One region of the Neobacillus sp. GCM10023253 genome, then DNA from elsewhere that is predicted to be linked to it. Evidence: riboswitches for the same ligand, from Rfam matches in the RefSeq annotation. Region 1 holds a riboswitch; the other holds the start of a gene.
What was found. A riboswitch is a leader RNA that binds a small molecule or an ion and turns the genes downstream of it on or off. The one in region 1 is predicted to bind thiamine pyrophosphate.
Positions count from the first base shown of each region.

Region 2: linked by a shared signal. The riboswitch ahead of ACFPA1_RS19465 (thiamine phosphate synthase) and the one ahead of thiC (phosphomethylpyrimidine synthase ThiC) in region 1 are both predicted to bind thiamine pyrophosphate.

Region 1 covers NZ_JBHSHV010000027.1:247,908-256,032, forward strand. Annotated here, with positions in the region: gene spoIID (stage II sporulation protein D) at 1-886, shown strand, start outside; gene ACFPA1_RS24755 (nuclease-related domain-containing protein) at 1,446-2,426, shown strand; gene ACFPA1_RS24760 (VanZ family protein) at 2,450-2,917, opposite strand; gene ACFPA1_RS24765 (peptidoglycan DD-metalloendopeptidase family protein) at 3,049-3,906, shown strand; TPP riboswitch at 4,274-4,386, shown strand; gene thiC (phosphomethylpyrimidine synthase ThiC) at 4,540-6,303, shown strand; gene ACFPA1_RS24775 (hypothetical protein) at 6,278-6,481, shown strand; gene ACFPA1_RS24780 (penicillin-binding transpeptidase domain-containing protein) at 6,726-8,125, shown strand, end outside.
Region 2 covers NZ_JBHSHV010000015.1:170,703-178,827, reverse strand. Annotated here, with positions in the region: gene ACFPA1_RS19490 (HD domain-containing protein) at 1-111, shown strand, start outside; gene ACFPA1_RS19485 (thiazole biosynthesis adenylyltransferase ThiF) at 218-1,237, opposite strand; gene ACFPA1_RS19480 (thiazole synthase) at 1,234-2,001, opposite strand; gene thiS (sulfur carrier protein ThiS) at 2,003-2,206, opposite strand; gene thiO (glycine oxidase ThiO) at 2,203-3,339, opposite strand; gene ACFPA1_RS19465 (thiamine phosphate synthase) at 3,323-3,937, opposite strand; TPP riboswitch at 4,087-4,196, opposite strand; gene ACFPA1_RS19460 (histidine kinase N-terminal domain-containing protein) at 4,410-5,516, shown strand; gene ACFPA1_RS19455 (NAD(P)-dependent alcohol dehydrogenase) at 5,563-6,531, opposite strand; gene ACFPA1_RS19450 (hypothetical protein) at 6,725-7,027, shown strand; gene ACFPA1_RS19445 (PaaI family thioesterase) at 7,105-7,551, opposite strand; gene ACFPA1_RS19440 (MFS transporter) at 7,593-8,125, opposite strand, start outside.

The DNA of each region.
Region 1 (8,125 bases):
AACTACTTCCCCATCCTCTGACGCGGCAATTGACGTGGCCGTGTTCCGCACCGCCAAATCTGCGATTGAAGAAACCCCATTGGAGGATTACCTTGTTGGGGTAGTCGCTGCCGAGATGCCGGCGGATTTCAATGAGGAGGCGCTCAAGGCCCAGGCGCTGACGGCGAGGACGTATATTGTTAATCGGTTGGTTAAAGGGGATACGATTGGTGCCCCAAAAGGTTCGCAGGTAACGGACACCCCACAGCTCCATCAAGCCTACATAGATGACGCTCAGCAAAGGAAGAACTGGGGAAAAGATTATGAATGGAAAAAGAAAAAGATTATGGAGGCTGTTCGGTCAACGAGCGGACAGATTTTGACTTATAATGGCGAGCCAATTGATGCGTTGTTTTTCTCCACCAGCAACGGCTTTACGGAGAACTCGGAGGACTACTGGTCTGGAAGTATCCCGTATTTGCGAAGTGTTTCAAGTCCTTGGGATAAGGATTCCCCTAAATTCACCAATCAGAAGGTTGTAACCGTGAAAGAGTTTGAATCACGGCTTGGCGTGAAAATAGGGTCAAGTAATGCGCTTGGAAAAATTGTCGCCCGGACCGAGGGCAAGCGCGTGGCGAAGGTTGACTTTAATGGCAAGGTATTGACCGGAAGAAACATCCGCGATAAGTTGGACTTGAAGTCATCCGACTTTTCGTGGGAGCGTAAGGGGAATAATATTGTGATCACCACACGCGGCAATGGCCACGGCGTGGGCATGAGCCAGTACGGCGCGAACGGAATGGCCGCGGAGGGCAAGAACTACAAGGATATCGTCCAGTACTACTACAAGGGCGTAGAGGTCACCTCGGCGGAGAACATGATGGCGACGATTACGGCGAAGAAATAGGGTGTGTGTGTGGAAGCCAGGCGTGTGGGGGTGCCTGGCTTTTTTGTGTGGGTGCTGGGTGTAATTAATTGGTTGTCGACGAGTAAAATTTAGATTTGGGCGAGTAAATCGCAAAAGTTGGCGAGTAAATTTTAGTTTTAGGCGAGTAAACTGGGCAAAGTGACGAGTAAATGGAAAAAGGTAATCTAAAAATGACCTAATTCGAAGTGAGATATCCATATTTAAGGAAAAAACAGGTGGAGTGGCGGTTGAATTTTAAAATAGGTAATTAAAAAAGATGGGTGGAGATCATAAAATAGCAGAAAGTTACCTGCGCCAGGCTGACCGCCTGGCTTTTTTCATGTTTAGATCCTGGTTGGCGAGTAAAATCCAGATTTGGGCGAGTAAATCGCAAATGTTGGCGAGTAAAAGTCAATATTAGACGAGTAAATCACAAAATTAGACGAGTAAACCAACTAGCAGCAATATCCCTAGTCTAAAAATTCAAAAAGTTGTCAAAGTAATTGTCGATTTTTGGAGTAAAAGGTTTGGATAGTAATTTTAGAAAGGAATGATGCATTTGCGTGAGAAAGACTATGATATTTCGCGGACCATTCTTAAATGTGAGGCACTTTTAAGAAGAATTACCCCTAATCATCCAACAAAACCTGATGTGACGGAGAAATTACGTACCAAGAAGGCTGGGGAAAAGGGTGAACGTTCACTGGAATTTCACTTGAGTATGCTGTCTGACTCAAGGTATCACATTTTTAATGGGCTCCGCCTTAAACTAGGCAAATACTTCTTTCAAATCGACACCTTCATCCTCTCTCCATCCTTTGGATTTAGCCTCGAATCGAAAAACAGGTCGGGGGAAATCACTTATAAAAAAGATTTCAATCAAGTATTTTGTAAAAAGAATGGTGTAGAGGAAAGAATCAAAAATCCTATATTGCAGGCAAGGCTGCAGATCATTAAGCTGCAAAAATGGCTGAAGGAGCACAATTGTCCGGATATACCGCTGCAATACTTTGTTGTAAATACAAATGAAAAAACAATCATTAGACTAGAATCACGCGATGATAGGATTGTTCACCATCTTTGCAACAGCGAATGCCTCATGGATAAGATAGAGCAACTGGCAGGCTACTACAAAACGGACAAGCTGAGTGACAAAGATATAAAAAAAATTAAACGTCTCCTATTAACAAATCACACACCCGAAGACCCCGATATTCTTCAAATGTTTCACCTTACTCCAATGGATGTTCTTACAGGTGTTCAATGTCCCGAATGCTTTTTTCTCGCAATGGTATATAAAAATGGAATTTGGTGTTGTCCGAGATGTGAGGCAAATTCTAAAACTGCGCACATACAAGCGATCCATGATTACTTTCTTTTAATTAAACCTACAATAACCAATTCGGAACTTCGTGCTTTCCTCCATCTAAATTCAATCCATGTAGCCAGAAAGATTCTTAAATCTATGAAATTGCCGTACACTGGCAAGTTTAAAGACCGCGTCTATCATCAGCCGCCTTATATTTTTTCGAAAAAGTAAAACCACCGCCAACCAGCAGTGGTTTAAGAAACAGACCGAACGCGGCCTAGCAGCTTCGCCAGCCCCTCAAATTTACCCTTAAACAGCGCACCGCGAATAAAATAGTAGCAGACGCTGATGCCGAGGAAGTCCTTAAACAGGTCAAATAGCGACGCGGAGCGGTATGGATAGAACGATTGGTGGATTTCGTCACTGATGCCGTAGAAGGCCGCAAACAGGGCACAGGCCAAGTTCCAGCCTGGTGTAAAACTGAAACCGGCGACAGCATTGCTGCGCAGGTCAGCGTCACCGCGTCTAAACGTCAAACATGCGAGGACTAGTAATACATATAAAATCGCAAACTCTATTAAATGCAACGATTCTTTAATAGTGTGGTCAATATTCGAATCGGGCAGGCGCACGAAGTGGTCCGATGGCAGGCTCGATTGAATAAAGATGGCTGCCATATAAAGCACGGGCAGGACCCGCAGCACCCATTTTAAAGCTTTCATGAAACAATTCCCCCTAAAAATTTTTCAAAAAGATGCATAAAAACGCAGGCGATTACAAAAAATAAAATTTTTTTCAGACTAGTGTATATAATTCTAGTTATCTGTTCAGAATGATTGCTGAGGTGATGAAAATGAGAGAGGAAGAAAACAAACGATCTTCTCAAAGTTCCAGCGTAAAACGCTTTTTCAAGAAGCGTTGGGTATTTCCAGCCATCTATATCGCAAGTGCAGCAATCATTTTAACAGGTGTTCTTTGGTATCAGTCCAGTGCAGGAGACTCAGACAAATACGATTACAAGTCTACTGATATTACTGGCAAAAAGACCAACCCGCCTGCAGTTGAAGTTAACTCGGCTTTAGAAAACGTCAAAATGCCGGTGAAGGATGCAGCATCAGCAGTGATCAAGACAAAGTTCTATGATTTCACAGCCAAAGCTGAAGACCAGGAAGCCGCATTAGTATTCTACGAGAACACATACAACCCAAATACTGGTGTCGACATCACCATGAAGGACGGCGAAACGTTTGATGTATTAGCATCACTCAGCGGAACTGTCACTCGTGTTGAAGAAGACGCGGTGCTTGGAAATGTCATCGAAATTGAACACGACAAAGGTATTGTAACACAATATCAGTCTGTGAAAGACATTAAAGTTGAAGTTGGCGACAAGGTAAAACAGGGAGATGTTCTTGCCAAGGCTGGGCAAAGCATGTTCAATGAAAAAGCTGGAACACACGTCCATTTTGAAATTCGTAAGGATGGCGTCGCGGTTAACCCTAGTAAGTATATCGACAAACCGGTAAGCACTTTACAAGAAGCGACTCCTTCAAACAGCAAGGAATCTATGCAAACAACTCCTAGCGAAAAAAAGCAGCAGGAGTTGGAGGATCCAGCTGGCTCCGACGACCAGTCTTCCGATAAGGAAACGGACGACGGCAAGAGCAAAGAAGACGAGTCCACTAACTCAAAAGAAAAGACAAATTCTTAATATTGAAACTGTAAGTAAGGGGAAGGGGATACTTTCCTCTTTTTTTTTGTGTTTTTTTCAAAAAAAAGAATCTGGCCCGCCTGCCAGATTCCGCACATTAAGCAAAAAAATAGGACCCGGCCGATTGCCGGATCCAACACGATATATTAAAAGGGGGGGTTATGAAAAAGTGTGACTGAGATTGTCCTTTTCACACTCTTATCTTACCCTCCAGATATGAACAAACTATGAACAAAAGGTGAAAGTTTGAAAAACAGTTATGAGAATTATCTGTTCCGATAACCACAAAGTTTACCAAAAGGCTTTTCATTTTCAAAAATTTCTGATATATTTACGAATGTAAGATTATAACTTAATATTGTTTGAAATGCTCTACTGGGGGGGTCCGATGGCTCGGACTGAGAGAAGAATGCATAAATTCTTTGACCCTTTGAACCTGATCTGGATTATACCAGCGTAGGGAAGTAGTATCAAAGGTGTCTGTGTTTAATTTGGGTACCGCTACTTTTGGATGAAAAAATCAGGTTCTGTGAAAACAGAACCTTTTTGTATTGTCCTCCATTACTTTCCAGTAATGAACTGCGCTGTAACTCCCAGAGTGCAAAATCAAACCATTTTGAAGGAGGAAGTTACATGCAGAAGCAAGTGGAAGGGAACATCGAGTTAAAATCACAATTCACTGGAAGTAAAAAGGTATATGTCGAAGGGGCAAGACCCGATCTTAAGGTTCCGATGAGAGAAATTCAACTTAGTCGAACCGTTGCTGCTTTTGGAGAAGAAGAAAATGAGCCTGTTCGGGTCTATGATACGAGCGGCCCCTACACAGATTTGAATTATCAGGTCGATATTCAAAGCGGACTTCCAGCATTACGTAAGAATTGGATTCTCGAGCGGAATGATGTGGAGGCATATGTTGGAAGAGAAATAAAGGCCAAGGATAACGGATACCATGAAGGGGACCAACGTGCATCGCTTGAATGGTATCCCAATGTAAATAAAACACCCCTAAAAGCTAAAGCAGGAAAAAATGTCACCCAGATGCATTATGCCAAAAAAGGCATTATTACCCCTGAAATGGAGTACATAGCCATTCGTGAACATAGGGAACCGGAATTTGTTCGTGCGGAAGTTGCCAGCGGGAGAGCGATTATCCCAGCCAATATCAATCACCCAGAAAGCGAACCGATGATTATAGGACGAAACTTTCATGTGAAAATTAATGCAAATATCGGGAATTCGGCTGTTACCTCCTCTATAGAGGAAGAGGTTGAAAAAATGACGTGGGCAACTCGCTGGGGCGCCGACACCATCATGGATTTATCAACGGGAAAAAATATTCATACAACGAGAGAATGGATCATTCGCAATTCTCCCGTACCAGTTGGAACGGTCCCAATCTATCAGGCACTCGAGAAGGTAAATGGGATTGCCGAGAATTTAACATGGGAAATTTACCGTGATACTTTAATTGAACAGGCGGAACAAGGCGTCGATTATTTTACGATCCATGCCGGCGTTTTGCTGCGATATATTCCTTTAACGGCAAAACGGACAACGGGCATTGTATCCCGCGGCGGCTCGATTTTGGCGCAATGGTGCTTGGCTCATCATAAGGAGAATTTCCTCTATACTCATTTTGAAGAAATATGTGAAATCCTGAAACAATATGATATCTCTGTTTCTCTTGGAGACGGGCTCCGTCCAGGCAGTATTGCCGATGCAAATGATGAAGCACAATTCGCAGAGCTTGAAACGCTCGGAGAATTAACAGACATTGCCTGGAAACATGATGTGCAGGTGATGATTGAAGGGCCTGGTCATGTACCAATGCATATGATCAAAGAGAACGTCGATAAGCAAATGGAAATTTGTAAAGAAGCTCCATTTTATACGTTAGGACCTTTAACCACCGATATCGCACCAGGATATGATCATATTACTTCAGCAATCGGAGCAGCGATGATCGGCTGGTTCGGAACAGCGATGCTCTGTTATGTGACACCCAAAGAGCATCTGGGCTTACCGAACAAAGATGATGTCCGGGAAGGAGTCATTGCTTATAAAATTGCCGCTCATGCCGCTGATTTGGCCAAAGGGCACCCCGGTGCGCAAAAAAGAGACAACGCGTTATCGAAAGCCCGTTTCGAATTCAGATGGGAAGACCAGTTTAATCTTTCTTTGGATCCGGAGCGTGCAAGGGAATACCATGACGAAACATTGCCATCGGAGGGGGCAAAAACAGCCCATTTTTGCTCCATGTGCGGGCCAAAGTTCTGTTCGATGAGAATATCACATGATATTCGGGAAAAGGCAGCGAGTAAAGAAGTGGACATTGAAGAAGGCATGAGGAAAAAAGCGGAGGAATTTATTCATGATGGATCAAGAATTTACCGTTGAGACGAATTCCATTAAGGTAATAAAAATGAATGAAGAAATAGATATCCTAAAACAAAAAATTCATATCTTGGAAAAGGAAATTGAAAACATCCAGCAACATTGCCGGCATCTATTTTCCGAAACATACGGTATGAGGAAATGCCGAAAGTGCGGTTTCGCAGAAAGCACCTATTATTAATTTCATTCACCTAGTTACAAAGCAAATCCCGGTTTAATAGCCGGGGTTTTTTAATGCCGCTATTTTCCTTAGGAGTTTTGTCCTGAAATTGGCGGTGGGGTGTTTTTGTTGCGGTAGATTGGAGGGCTTGGGCATATGTTAAAGAGTCAGCTGATTATACCTGGAATACAGGATGACCTACGTTGCTTTGATGAGAAATCTGTCTAAGGTTGTGTTAAAATGGTAAAAAAAGGAGGGGTTTGCCTTGAAAAAAGTTGCCGGGCTGTTGCTTGCCGTGGTGCTGGGTGTTTTGCTTGCCAGCTGCAGCAAGGAGCCAACGCCGCAGGATCGATTTTCCGAGTACATAGCCTTATGGAATAAGCAGAAGTTTGCTGACATGTATAATTACCTTTCGAATGATGCCAAAAAGAAAATCTCGAAAGAGGACTTTACGAACCGCTATAAGAAAATCTACGACGATTTACAGATTACTGACCTCAAGATTGACTTCAAAAAACCGAAAGACGATAAACAGGCGGATAAAGAGCAAGCCAAGTATTCTTTTACCGCTAAAATGAATAGTGTCGCGGGGCCGATTGATTTTACCGAAGAAGCCCAGTTGAAAAAGGAAAAAAAGGACGATAAGGAAAACTGGTTTGTGGACTGGAATCCGGGGTTCATTTTTCCAAAAATGCAGGAGGGAGACAAGCTGAGCTTGAGCACGGTGCCGGCGAAACGGGGCGAAATTGTTGACCGGAACGGCACGGGGCTGGCGGTGAACGGCCAGGTGTACGAGGTCGGGGTGACGGCCGGGGACATTGCCGCGCCGGTGAAGGAGCAGCTGGCTTCTTTGTTGAAGATGACGCCGGATCAGGTCGACAAGGCGTTGAAGGCGAGCTGGGTACAGCCGGGGATGTTTGTGCCTTTGAAGAAGGTGTCGATGGACGATTCTGAGCGGATTGCTCAGCTCGTGGCGCTCGAGCCAGTGAAGACGCGCAAGGTGGACGCGCGGATTTATCCGTACAAGGAGGCCGCGGCGCAGCTGATTGGCTATGTCGGGTCGATTACCGCGGATGAGCTCGAGAAGCGCAAGGACAAGGGCTACACGAGCCGCGATGTGATTGGGAAGCGCGGACTGGAGCAGGTGCTGGATGAGCAGCTGAAGGGCCAGAGCGGCGTGAAGATTGTGATTAAGAAGAAGGCCGGTGGCGAGGAAGTGCTCGCGGAAAAGCCGGTTGCCGATGGAAAAAATGTCAAGCTGACGATTGATGCGGATTTGCAGGCGGTGGTGTATGCAGAGATGGCTGGTGGTGCAGGTGCGGCTGGTTCCGGGGCTACTGGAACTGCTGGGGCTCCGGCTGGCGAGGTTGGGACGGCGGCAGCGATGAATCCGGTGACAGGGGAAACATTGGCGCTCGTCAGCAGCCCGTCATTTGACCCGAATCAGGCTTCATTGGGCTTTACCGCCGACGAATGGAAGGCGCTACAGGACGATGCCCGCCAGCCGCTGTTAACGCGCTTTAAACAGGCATTTGCGCCGGGCTCGGTGATGAAGCCGATTACGGCCGCTGTAGGGCTCGCAAGCGGCGCGATTAAGCCGGACGAGGGCGTGCAGATCCTCGGTCCGAAATGGCAGAAGGATGCGTCCTGGGGCGGCTATTTCGT
Region 2 (8,125 bases), on a different contig from region 1:
GAGCAAGGCGGAATGCACCACTATCGAAAAATGGATCGAGATAGAGCCATAAAAATGATAGAGCGGTTAGACGAAATGGTTAAGGAAGAACTGAAAAGCAGTGAGTTATAAAATAGGGAAAGGGCGATGCTCCTTGTGAACATCGCCTTCTTGATAAAGTTTTTCTTTAAATAGGTTCACTTAGTGACAATTAATTTCCCGATCGTTTCACTACCCTTTACCCCAAATATTTATGGTACATCGCTCTCGCTTCCGAAACATCCTTCGTGCCGTGTACCAAAACTCTTCCGTCTTTAAAAATGACTAAGCGGTTAGCATTCACGGTATAGGAGAGAAGGTACGGGTTTCTCTGTACAGCTCCAGTTTGTTTCTCCAATATTTTTTCTAACGTTTCAAGGTCGCGCACCATTGGAACGGAGGGACGTATTTGAACCGAATCCCTTCCACAAAGGACCGCCGTTTTTGTTTGATTTTCAAAGGATAAATAAGGGTACGAGCGCTGCGGCCCGCAAGAAGGACAATCCATCTTTTTCAACTTGTCTACTTGAATGGCGCTATATTGATTTTTCCATAAATCAAAGGAAACGAGCTTGTTTCTTAATGAGTCCACATCTCCGACCAAGATTTTCAATGCTTCACTTATTTGGAACGAGACAACCATGTTTACGGCTGGACTAATTATTCCGGCCGTGTCACAGGTTAACCCTCCCAAAGGAACTGTTTCAAGCAAACAAGAAAGGCAAGGCGTTTTTCCAGGAATGATCGTGTAGGAAATGCCGTAGCTGCCCACACAAGCACCGTAAATCCAGGGAACTCCGGCTTTTTGCGAGACATCATTTATCATCATTCTTGTTTCAAAATTATCCGTTGCATCCATCATCAGATCTGCTTCTTTTGCCCAGTCTTCAAGCTCTAGGGCTGAAGCATCTGCAATGATGGCCACAATGTTCACAGATGAGTTTATCGCTGTTAACCGATTTTTGGCCGCGATCACTTTTGGAATTCGATTTTTCGCATCTTCCTCTGTAAATAACTGCTGCCGCTGTAAATTGGACCACTCGACATAATCACGATCCACGATGGTGATTTTGCCGATGCCAGCCCGGACGAGTGCTTCGGCACTTGCAGATCCAAGTGCTCCAACTCCAATGATGAGTACGTGTTTATTGGAAATTTGCTGCTGGCCGTCTTTTCCTATCGGCGGAAACAACTCTTGCCTAGAGTATCGATTATTCACCCGATACTCATTCCTTCCTTAGGGCTGCTGGCTGTCGCATATCGCTTTTTCTCGATTCTGCCCGCTTCATAACCAAGCCTTCCCGCTTCAATCACCAATTTCATCGCTTTTGCCATTTTAACCGGATCCTTTGCTGCTGAAACTGCGGTATTTAATAACACACCGTCTGCTCCTAGCTCCATCGCATAAGCGGCATCGCCTGGTGAGCCGATTCCCGCATCGACAATCACTGGTACAACGGCTTGTTCGATAATAAACTGGAGGTTTACCGGATTGATAATACCCTGCCCAGATCCTATTGGGGACGCCCCTGGCATGACAGCATGGCAGCCTGCTTCTTGAAGTTTCCGGGCTAGCACCACATCGTCAGAGGTATAAGGGAGTACAATAAAGCCCTCCTTCACCAATTCTTCGGTGGCCTTTAGCGTTTCAATCGGGTCAGGAAGTAACGTTTTATCACAGCCGATCACTTCCACTTTAATCATGTCGCATAAGCCTGATGCTTTCGCTAACTTAGCGATTCGGACAGCCTCTGCAGCTGTTTTCGCTCCTGCAGTGTTTGGCAACAGCTTATATTTATTGGTATCTAGCTGCTCTAAAAAATTCGGCTGGCTAGCTTCAAAAATATTCATCCGTCTTACTGCAAATGTAAGGATTTCTGCTTCGGACACTTCGACCGCCTGCTTTTGGATGTCAAAGCTTGGATACTTCCCTGTCCCAAGCAATAAACGAGATTGGAAGGATAATGGACCAATTTTTAACATATCAACCGCCTCCTACAAAATGGACTATTTCAATTCGGTCTTTATCTGCTAGTCTAGTACTTTGGTGTTCCAGCTTGGTTAAAATTTCACCGTTTACTTCGACCACAACGACTTTATCATGGATTTCAAAATGCTGAAGAACATCTGAAACAAATACCATACTGTCTGATAATTGGGTCCATTCGCCATTTAAGAATACCTTCATGGTTTACCTCCTACCAACATATTTCTGTCGAGCCGGAAAGCTGATAGCAGATTCTCATCTTTCAGTCTGCCTTCGATTAATTCAGCCACTAGTTTCCCTGTAATCGGGCTAAGTAGAATCCCATTGCGGAAATGCCCTGCTGCCACAAACAAATTCTTCCACCTCGGATGCGCGCCAATGTAAGGCAGTCCATCACCTGTCTGTGGCCGAATTCCAGCCCACACCCGCTCCCACGCTGCCTCTTTAATTTGCGGTATGATTTGGGTTGCTCTTTCCAGTAAAGTGGCAATCCCTTTTGCTGTTACCTTTTTATCGAATGTATGTTCAATCATCGTCGCACCAATATAAATTTCTCCATTCTTTTTTGGTACAAGATAGCAGCGTTTATCTGAAAAAATGGTTCTATTGATAATTGGCCTTTCTGTTTTAACGGAAAAGCACTCACCTTTAACAGGATACAGGTTCATCTCTAAACCAGATTCACGCATTAATTGGGCCGCCCAAGCACCGGCCGCAACAACAAAGTTATCACTAAGGATGGTTCCGTTCGTGGTTTGCACCCCTATCACCTGACCGTTTTGATAAAGAAAAGATAGCACTTCGGTGTTTTCAAGTATTTTAGCACCAAAATGGACCGCCGCTTTTGCGAACGCCTGCGTTAACTTTGCAGGCTGTACATGCCCATCGTTCGGGAGATACATCGCTCCAGGTACGCTTGGTGAAAGTGACGGTTCCATTTCTCGTAATTCCTTCGCATCCAGCCATTTTATGGTTGGATCCCATTTCTTTTGAAAGGTGACCTGTTTTTTTACTTCTTCTGCTATGTCTTCGGTTTCTGCAATTTTTAACATCCCTTTATTGACAAACTCGATGTCCACACCAGTAGTTTCCAATAATTCATTAGCGAGAGCCGAAAACATTGCTTGACTTTTTATCGCCAACTGAAATAATGGACCGTCATATTCAAGTTCAGCTTGCGCAGCCAGCATTCCGGCGGCAGCACTTGATGCTTGGCAGCCGATTTGTTCTTTCTCAATAATGATGACTTTTCTTCCTAGCTTTGATAACTGATTGGCAATCGAGGCTCCATTAACACCACCTCCAATTATGGCAACATCAAATGTATGATCCATATTTCCCACCTCCATCTCTAAATGCATGTATGTAAGACTTTACGGCTAATAAGGGGTCCCGGGCATCTAAAACACCTGACATGACAGCGATACCCGTTGCCCCTGCCTGTAGGACCTCTTCCGTATTCTCCTGCGTTATCCCGCCAATGGCAATCACCGGAATGTTCAGCTGTGACAGCCGTGTTAATTCCTCTAGCCCTTTTGGGGTCTTTCCTGGTTTTGATTGCGAAGGGAAGACATGACCGTATAGAACGAAATCAGCTCCATTCTCTTTTGCATTTTGTCCTTCTTCATAGGAGTGAATGGAAGTCCCGACCCTAAGTTGAGGAAAATGCTCCTTTACACAGGCTGTATCTAAACTATGATAGGCTAATTGAACACCAAGGGCCTTTGCCGCGATTGCAACATCTACCCGATCGTTAATCACGATTTTTGATGGAGGGACGTTTTCATTTGTTAAAAGTTCGACTGCTTGAAAAAGTTCCTTTGCTGATTTTTGTTTTTCCCGCAAGTGTAGCGCAGTTACAAATGGATGAATATCCTTCGCTATTTCAGCCAATCGGTGGATCGACATTTTACCATTGGATATAAGATGCAACTCTTTTTCTTTTAGACTAGTAAAAATACAACTCCCCCCCTTTGAATGGATTTCGCTGGTCTAAGGAAGCGCAAAACAAGCAATACAAAAAGCCACTTCCTTTTGTAAGAAAGTGGCCGAAATTTAGAAATAAAAATTTTGCTCTCCAAAAATCCCGTTGTCCACTTCCCTACGCTGGCATTAACCAGATCAGGTTCATAGAGTCCCGAAGTCACACTTCAATCTCAGCCTTTTCAAAAAGGCACCTCTAGCGGATTTGATTCATATTCATTTAAAAAGATTACCTTATATGGATATATGGTAACATTTTATTCTAAAAAGTCAAACATTTCAAACTTAATATTTGCTCGTACATTTCATCAAATTGCTTTGAAATATTTCTTATTTACACCTATTTTGAGGCACGAGAACCGTCCCTATGCCTCAAACTTTATGCTATAATCTCATTATAATAGTGGAAAGCAGGCTGTGTATGGATAAAAAAGTTGGCCAATTTCTAATTGAGAATGAACAAAAGTTTATACATTTTTGGGAAGAGCAAATTATTATCCATCATTACCGGGATAAACCAGAGCTAATATTAAAGAACGGTCATTTAATGTACCATCTCATAACAAATTCTATGTTAAATGGATTCTCGGAAGAAGATGTTAAATTATTGGCGCACAAAGTAGCCCTGGAACGGGTCGAGGCCAATATCAATATTGGGGAGTTTGTTTATAATGTTAATCTGGGTAGGAGTATTATTATTAAATACCTAAACCTTTCCGGACTCATGCCTGAAGATTTCCAGACAATTATTGACTTGGTCAATAAACAGTTCGATTTATTCTGTTTCTATGCTGTTTCTAAGTACACCGAAATCAAAGATAAGAAACTACAAGAACAAAATTTATTTATTTCCCAAACACATAAGGACCGGTTGGCGATTCTTGGACAAATGTCTTCTAGCTTTGTTCATGAATTTCGCAACCCGCTCACTTCCGTTATGGGCTTTATAAAACTATTAAAGCACGAGCATCCTAATCTACCATATTTAGATGTCGTCAGCCAAGAATTAGATCAACTTAAGTTCAGAATTACTCAGTTCCTTCATACATCAAAACTGAACACGCTGGCAGAAAGCCAGAATGAAGACATTACCATCCATTTATTAATAGAAGAAGTGCTTGATTTCCTATATCCAAGCATCGTCGATGGCAATGTCCAAATTCATACAAATATCGATGCTGATATTTGTATTACTGGCGATCGGAATGAGTTAAAACAAGTTTTTCTAAACCTATTAATAAATGCAGTTGACGCTGTGTGTGAAGAAGAAAATCTGCGAAAAATTGATATTCAAACAAATATAGAAGATCACCAAATCAAAATTCGTATTTCTAATAATGGCCCCACTATCGATCTTGAAGCAGTACAATTAATTTTCGAACCCTTCTTCACTACTAAGAAACTAGGCACAGGTATCGGCTTATTCGTTTGTAAGAATATTGTTGAGAAACATCACGGTGAAATAGAATGTATATCAGATAATCACTTAACTACCTTTCAACTTACATTTCCTATTAAACAGAATTAGAATTAAAAAGTACCGCAAAAACGGTGCATTTTTTAATTAATAGTTTTCAAATTGTAATAACTACCTTACCTTGAGCATGCCCTTGTTCAAAATACTTGAATGCTTCCTGAATTTCACTTAATTTAAACCTTTTATCAATGACTGGTGTAATTTTTCCAGCTTCGATAAGCTCTTTTATGAAATTTAAATCACTTTGGTTCTGCCTCTGTAAAAAGCTGCCCATTTTTTTATTTCCAAAGAGGGAGAACCAAGGCCCCAGCGTCATTGCTTGAAACATTTGAGCCCCTGAACCTCCTACATGAACGAAAATTCCATTATTCGTTAAGGCCTGTTTATAATCAGTAATCGGATGATGTCCGTTCACCCCAAGAATCAGATCATATTTTGTCATTTTTTTAGTAAAATCCTCTTTTGTATAATCAATCACATGATCAGCACCGAGTGACTGCAAAATATCTATATTTCTTGTGCTGCAAACCCCCGTTACCTCTGCACCAAAGGACTTGGCAATCTGAACGGCGAAAGTCCCTACACCGCCAGACGCCCCATTGACTAAAACCTTTTGTCCTGCTTGAATCTTACCCTTATCGCGCATGCTTTGTAAGGCTGTGACCGCTGCCATTGGTACCGCCGCGGCTTCCTCAAATGACAGTTTTTCCGGCTTTAACGCTAATGCTTTTTCTGGAACAGATACATATTCAGCAAAACCGCCCCAACCACAGGCGGATAGGTCTCCAAACACCTCTTGTCCTGGTTGAAACTGGGTAACATCTTTGCCTACTGCCTCAACCTGGCCTGCTATGTCGCCTCCGGGTATGGAGTATTTTGGTTTTAGCAGACCAAAAGCAAAGCGTGCTAAGAACGGTTCACCTTTTAAAAGAACTAGATTGCCAAAATTCAAAGATGCTGCGTGGACCTTTACTAGTACCTGATCATCTTTAGGCATAGGTTTTTCTACCTCTCCTAAAATAAGAACATCGGGAGTACCGTACTTTGTGGACACAACTGCTTTCATTCCCACACCTCAATTCCGTTATATTCATGCATATGACTTGTGCAGTTTAGATTAGACCAAAAGTCATAACAAGTGACGAATCCTTTGTCTTAAAAGGTTTGCTTCTGTATACTCAAAACCATAGCAGTATTTGTTCAAGGAACGCCTTGTTGTTAAGCTTTCGCTTAGATACTAAGAGCCAAGGAGTGATAATGTGATAAATCTTGTTTACGAGAAATTGGAAGCCACCCTTCTGGATTGGGAAATGATGAAGAACGCTCTAGAGGATGAAAGTGAAGAATGTGCCGAACGGTTTGAAAGGCATTTTTATGAGTTTATTGACGAATTAAAGATTTGGTTTCAGCAATTGGACCAACCGCCAGCCACTATCAATGATGCAGAAAATCTTCCTGAAATCAGTGATATAATCGAGCGTTTACCGGCACCGCTTCAACTCAACTTTTTAACAGAATTGGAGTTAATTGTGGAAGGAGAAGACCAAGTCCGCTACGATTAATCCCCACCAAAATTCACAAGTGGTGACGCACGGGGACGGTTCTCATGGTTTGGAAGCATGAGAACCGTCCCCATGGTTTATTTTAGCTGAACTCGCTTTCGTTCCGGATTTCCTTTTAATATCATACATGTACTAGTAGAATGCCCTACTAGACTTCCTTTTTCGTCATATACATGACATTCCAGCAATCCCACTGTAGAGCCTTTCTTAATGAGTTTCCCCTCTGCTCTAAGCTTCGCTTTAAAAATCGGTTTAAGGAAATTAAATTTAATTTCAACTGTCGTAAACAGTTCGTCGTCTGAGAGCGTTGTGACAAAAGCATATCCCATCGCAGCATCCGCAATGTCACACAGAATCCCGCCGTGCAGCGTCCCCATTGGGTTATGTAACCGATCAGAAACTTCCATTTCAATCACAACTCTGCCTTCCTCCACCTCTACCACTTGAAACCCAAGTACTTCCGCTACTGGTGCAATAGGTACTTCACCTGTCATCATTTTCTTCATACCTTCTAAGCGACTCATACTATTCACCTTCCAAATATAATTTTAAAAATTTAATTCTATTAAACTTGAATATTGATTTCTCCTTTATGGGCTCGCTTTCCATACCAAAATAGGATTGAGATCGATCCCAGAAGAACGACTATTAACAGCAAATAAATGTGCTGAAATGAGGAAATGAAAGGTATTTTCGCTTGCCAGCTGATTAATACGCCACAAATTGCGACTGCTAATGACCCTCCAAAGAATTGGCTGAGTTGACTTAACCCCATACCAGAACCAATCTGATCCTTGGCTAAAATGCGAGATACCTCATTGGATAAAGCAGATATTATCGTCGAAAGAGCCGGAGCGAATATGATATAACCAAACATTATGATGTATGGCGATACTTGTACCAGCAATGTCATCATAATGATACTTGCAGCCATAAGAAAATGCCCGATTATGAGGAAGCGGTAGTTACCATACTGGTCAATCCATCTTCCGACCCGCCTTATCATAAGGGCGGATAATAACGATCCTGGACACATCATCAACCCTACAGCTCCTGCAGGCATATGAAACCCATCCGCTAACAATAAAGGCAGCATAA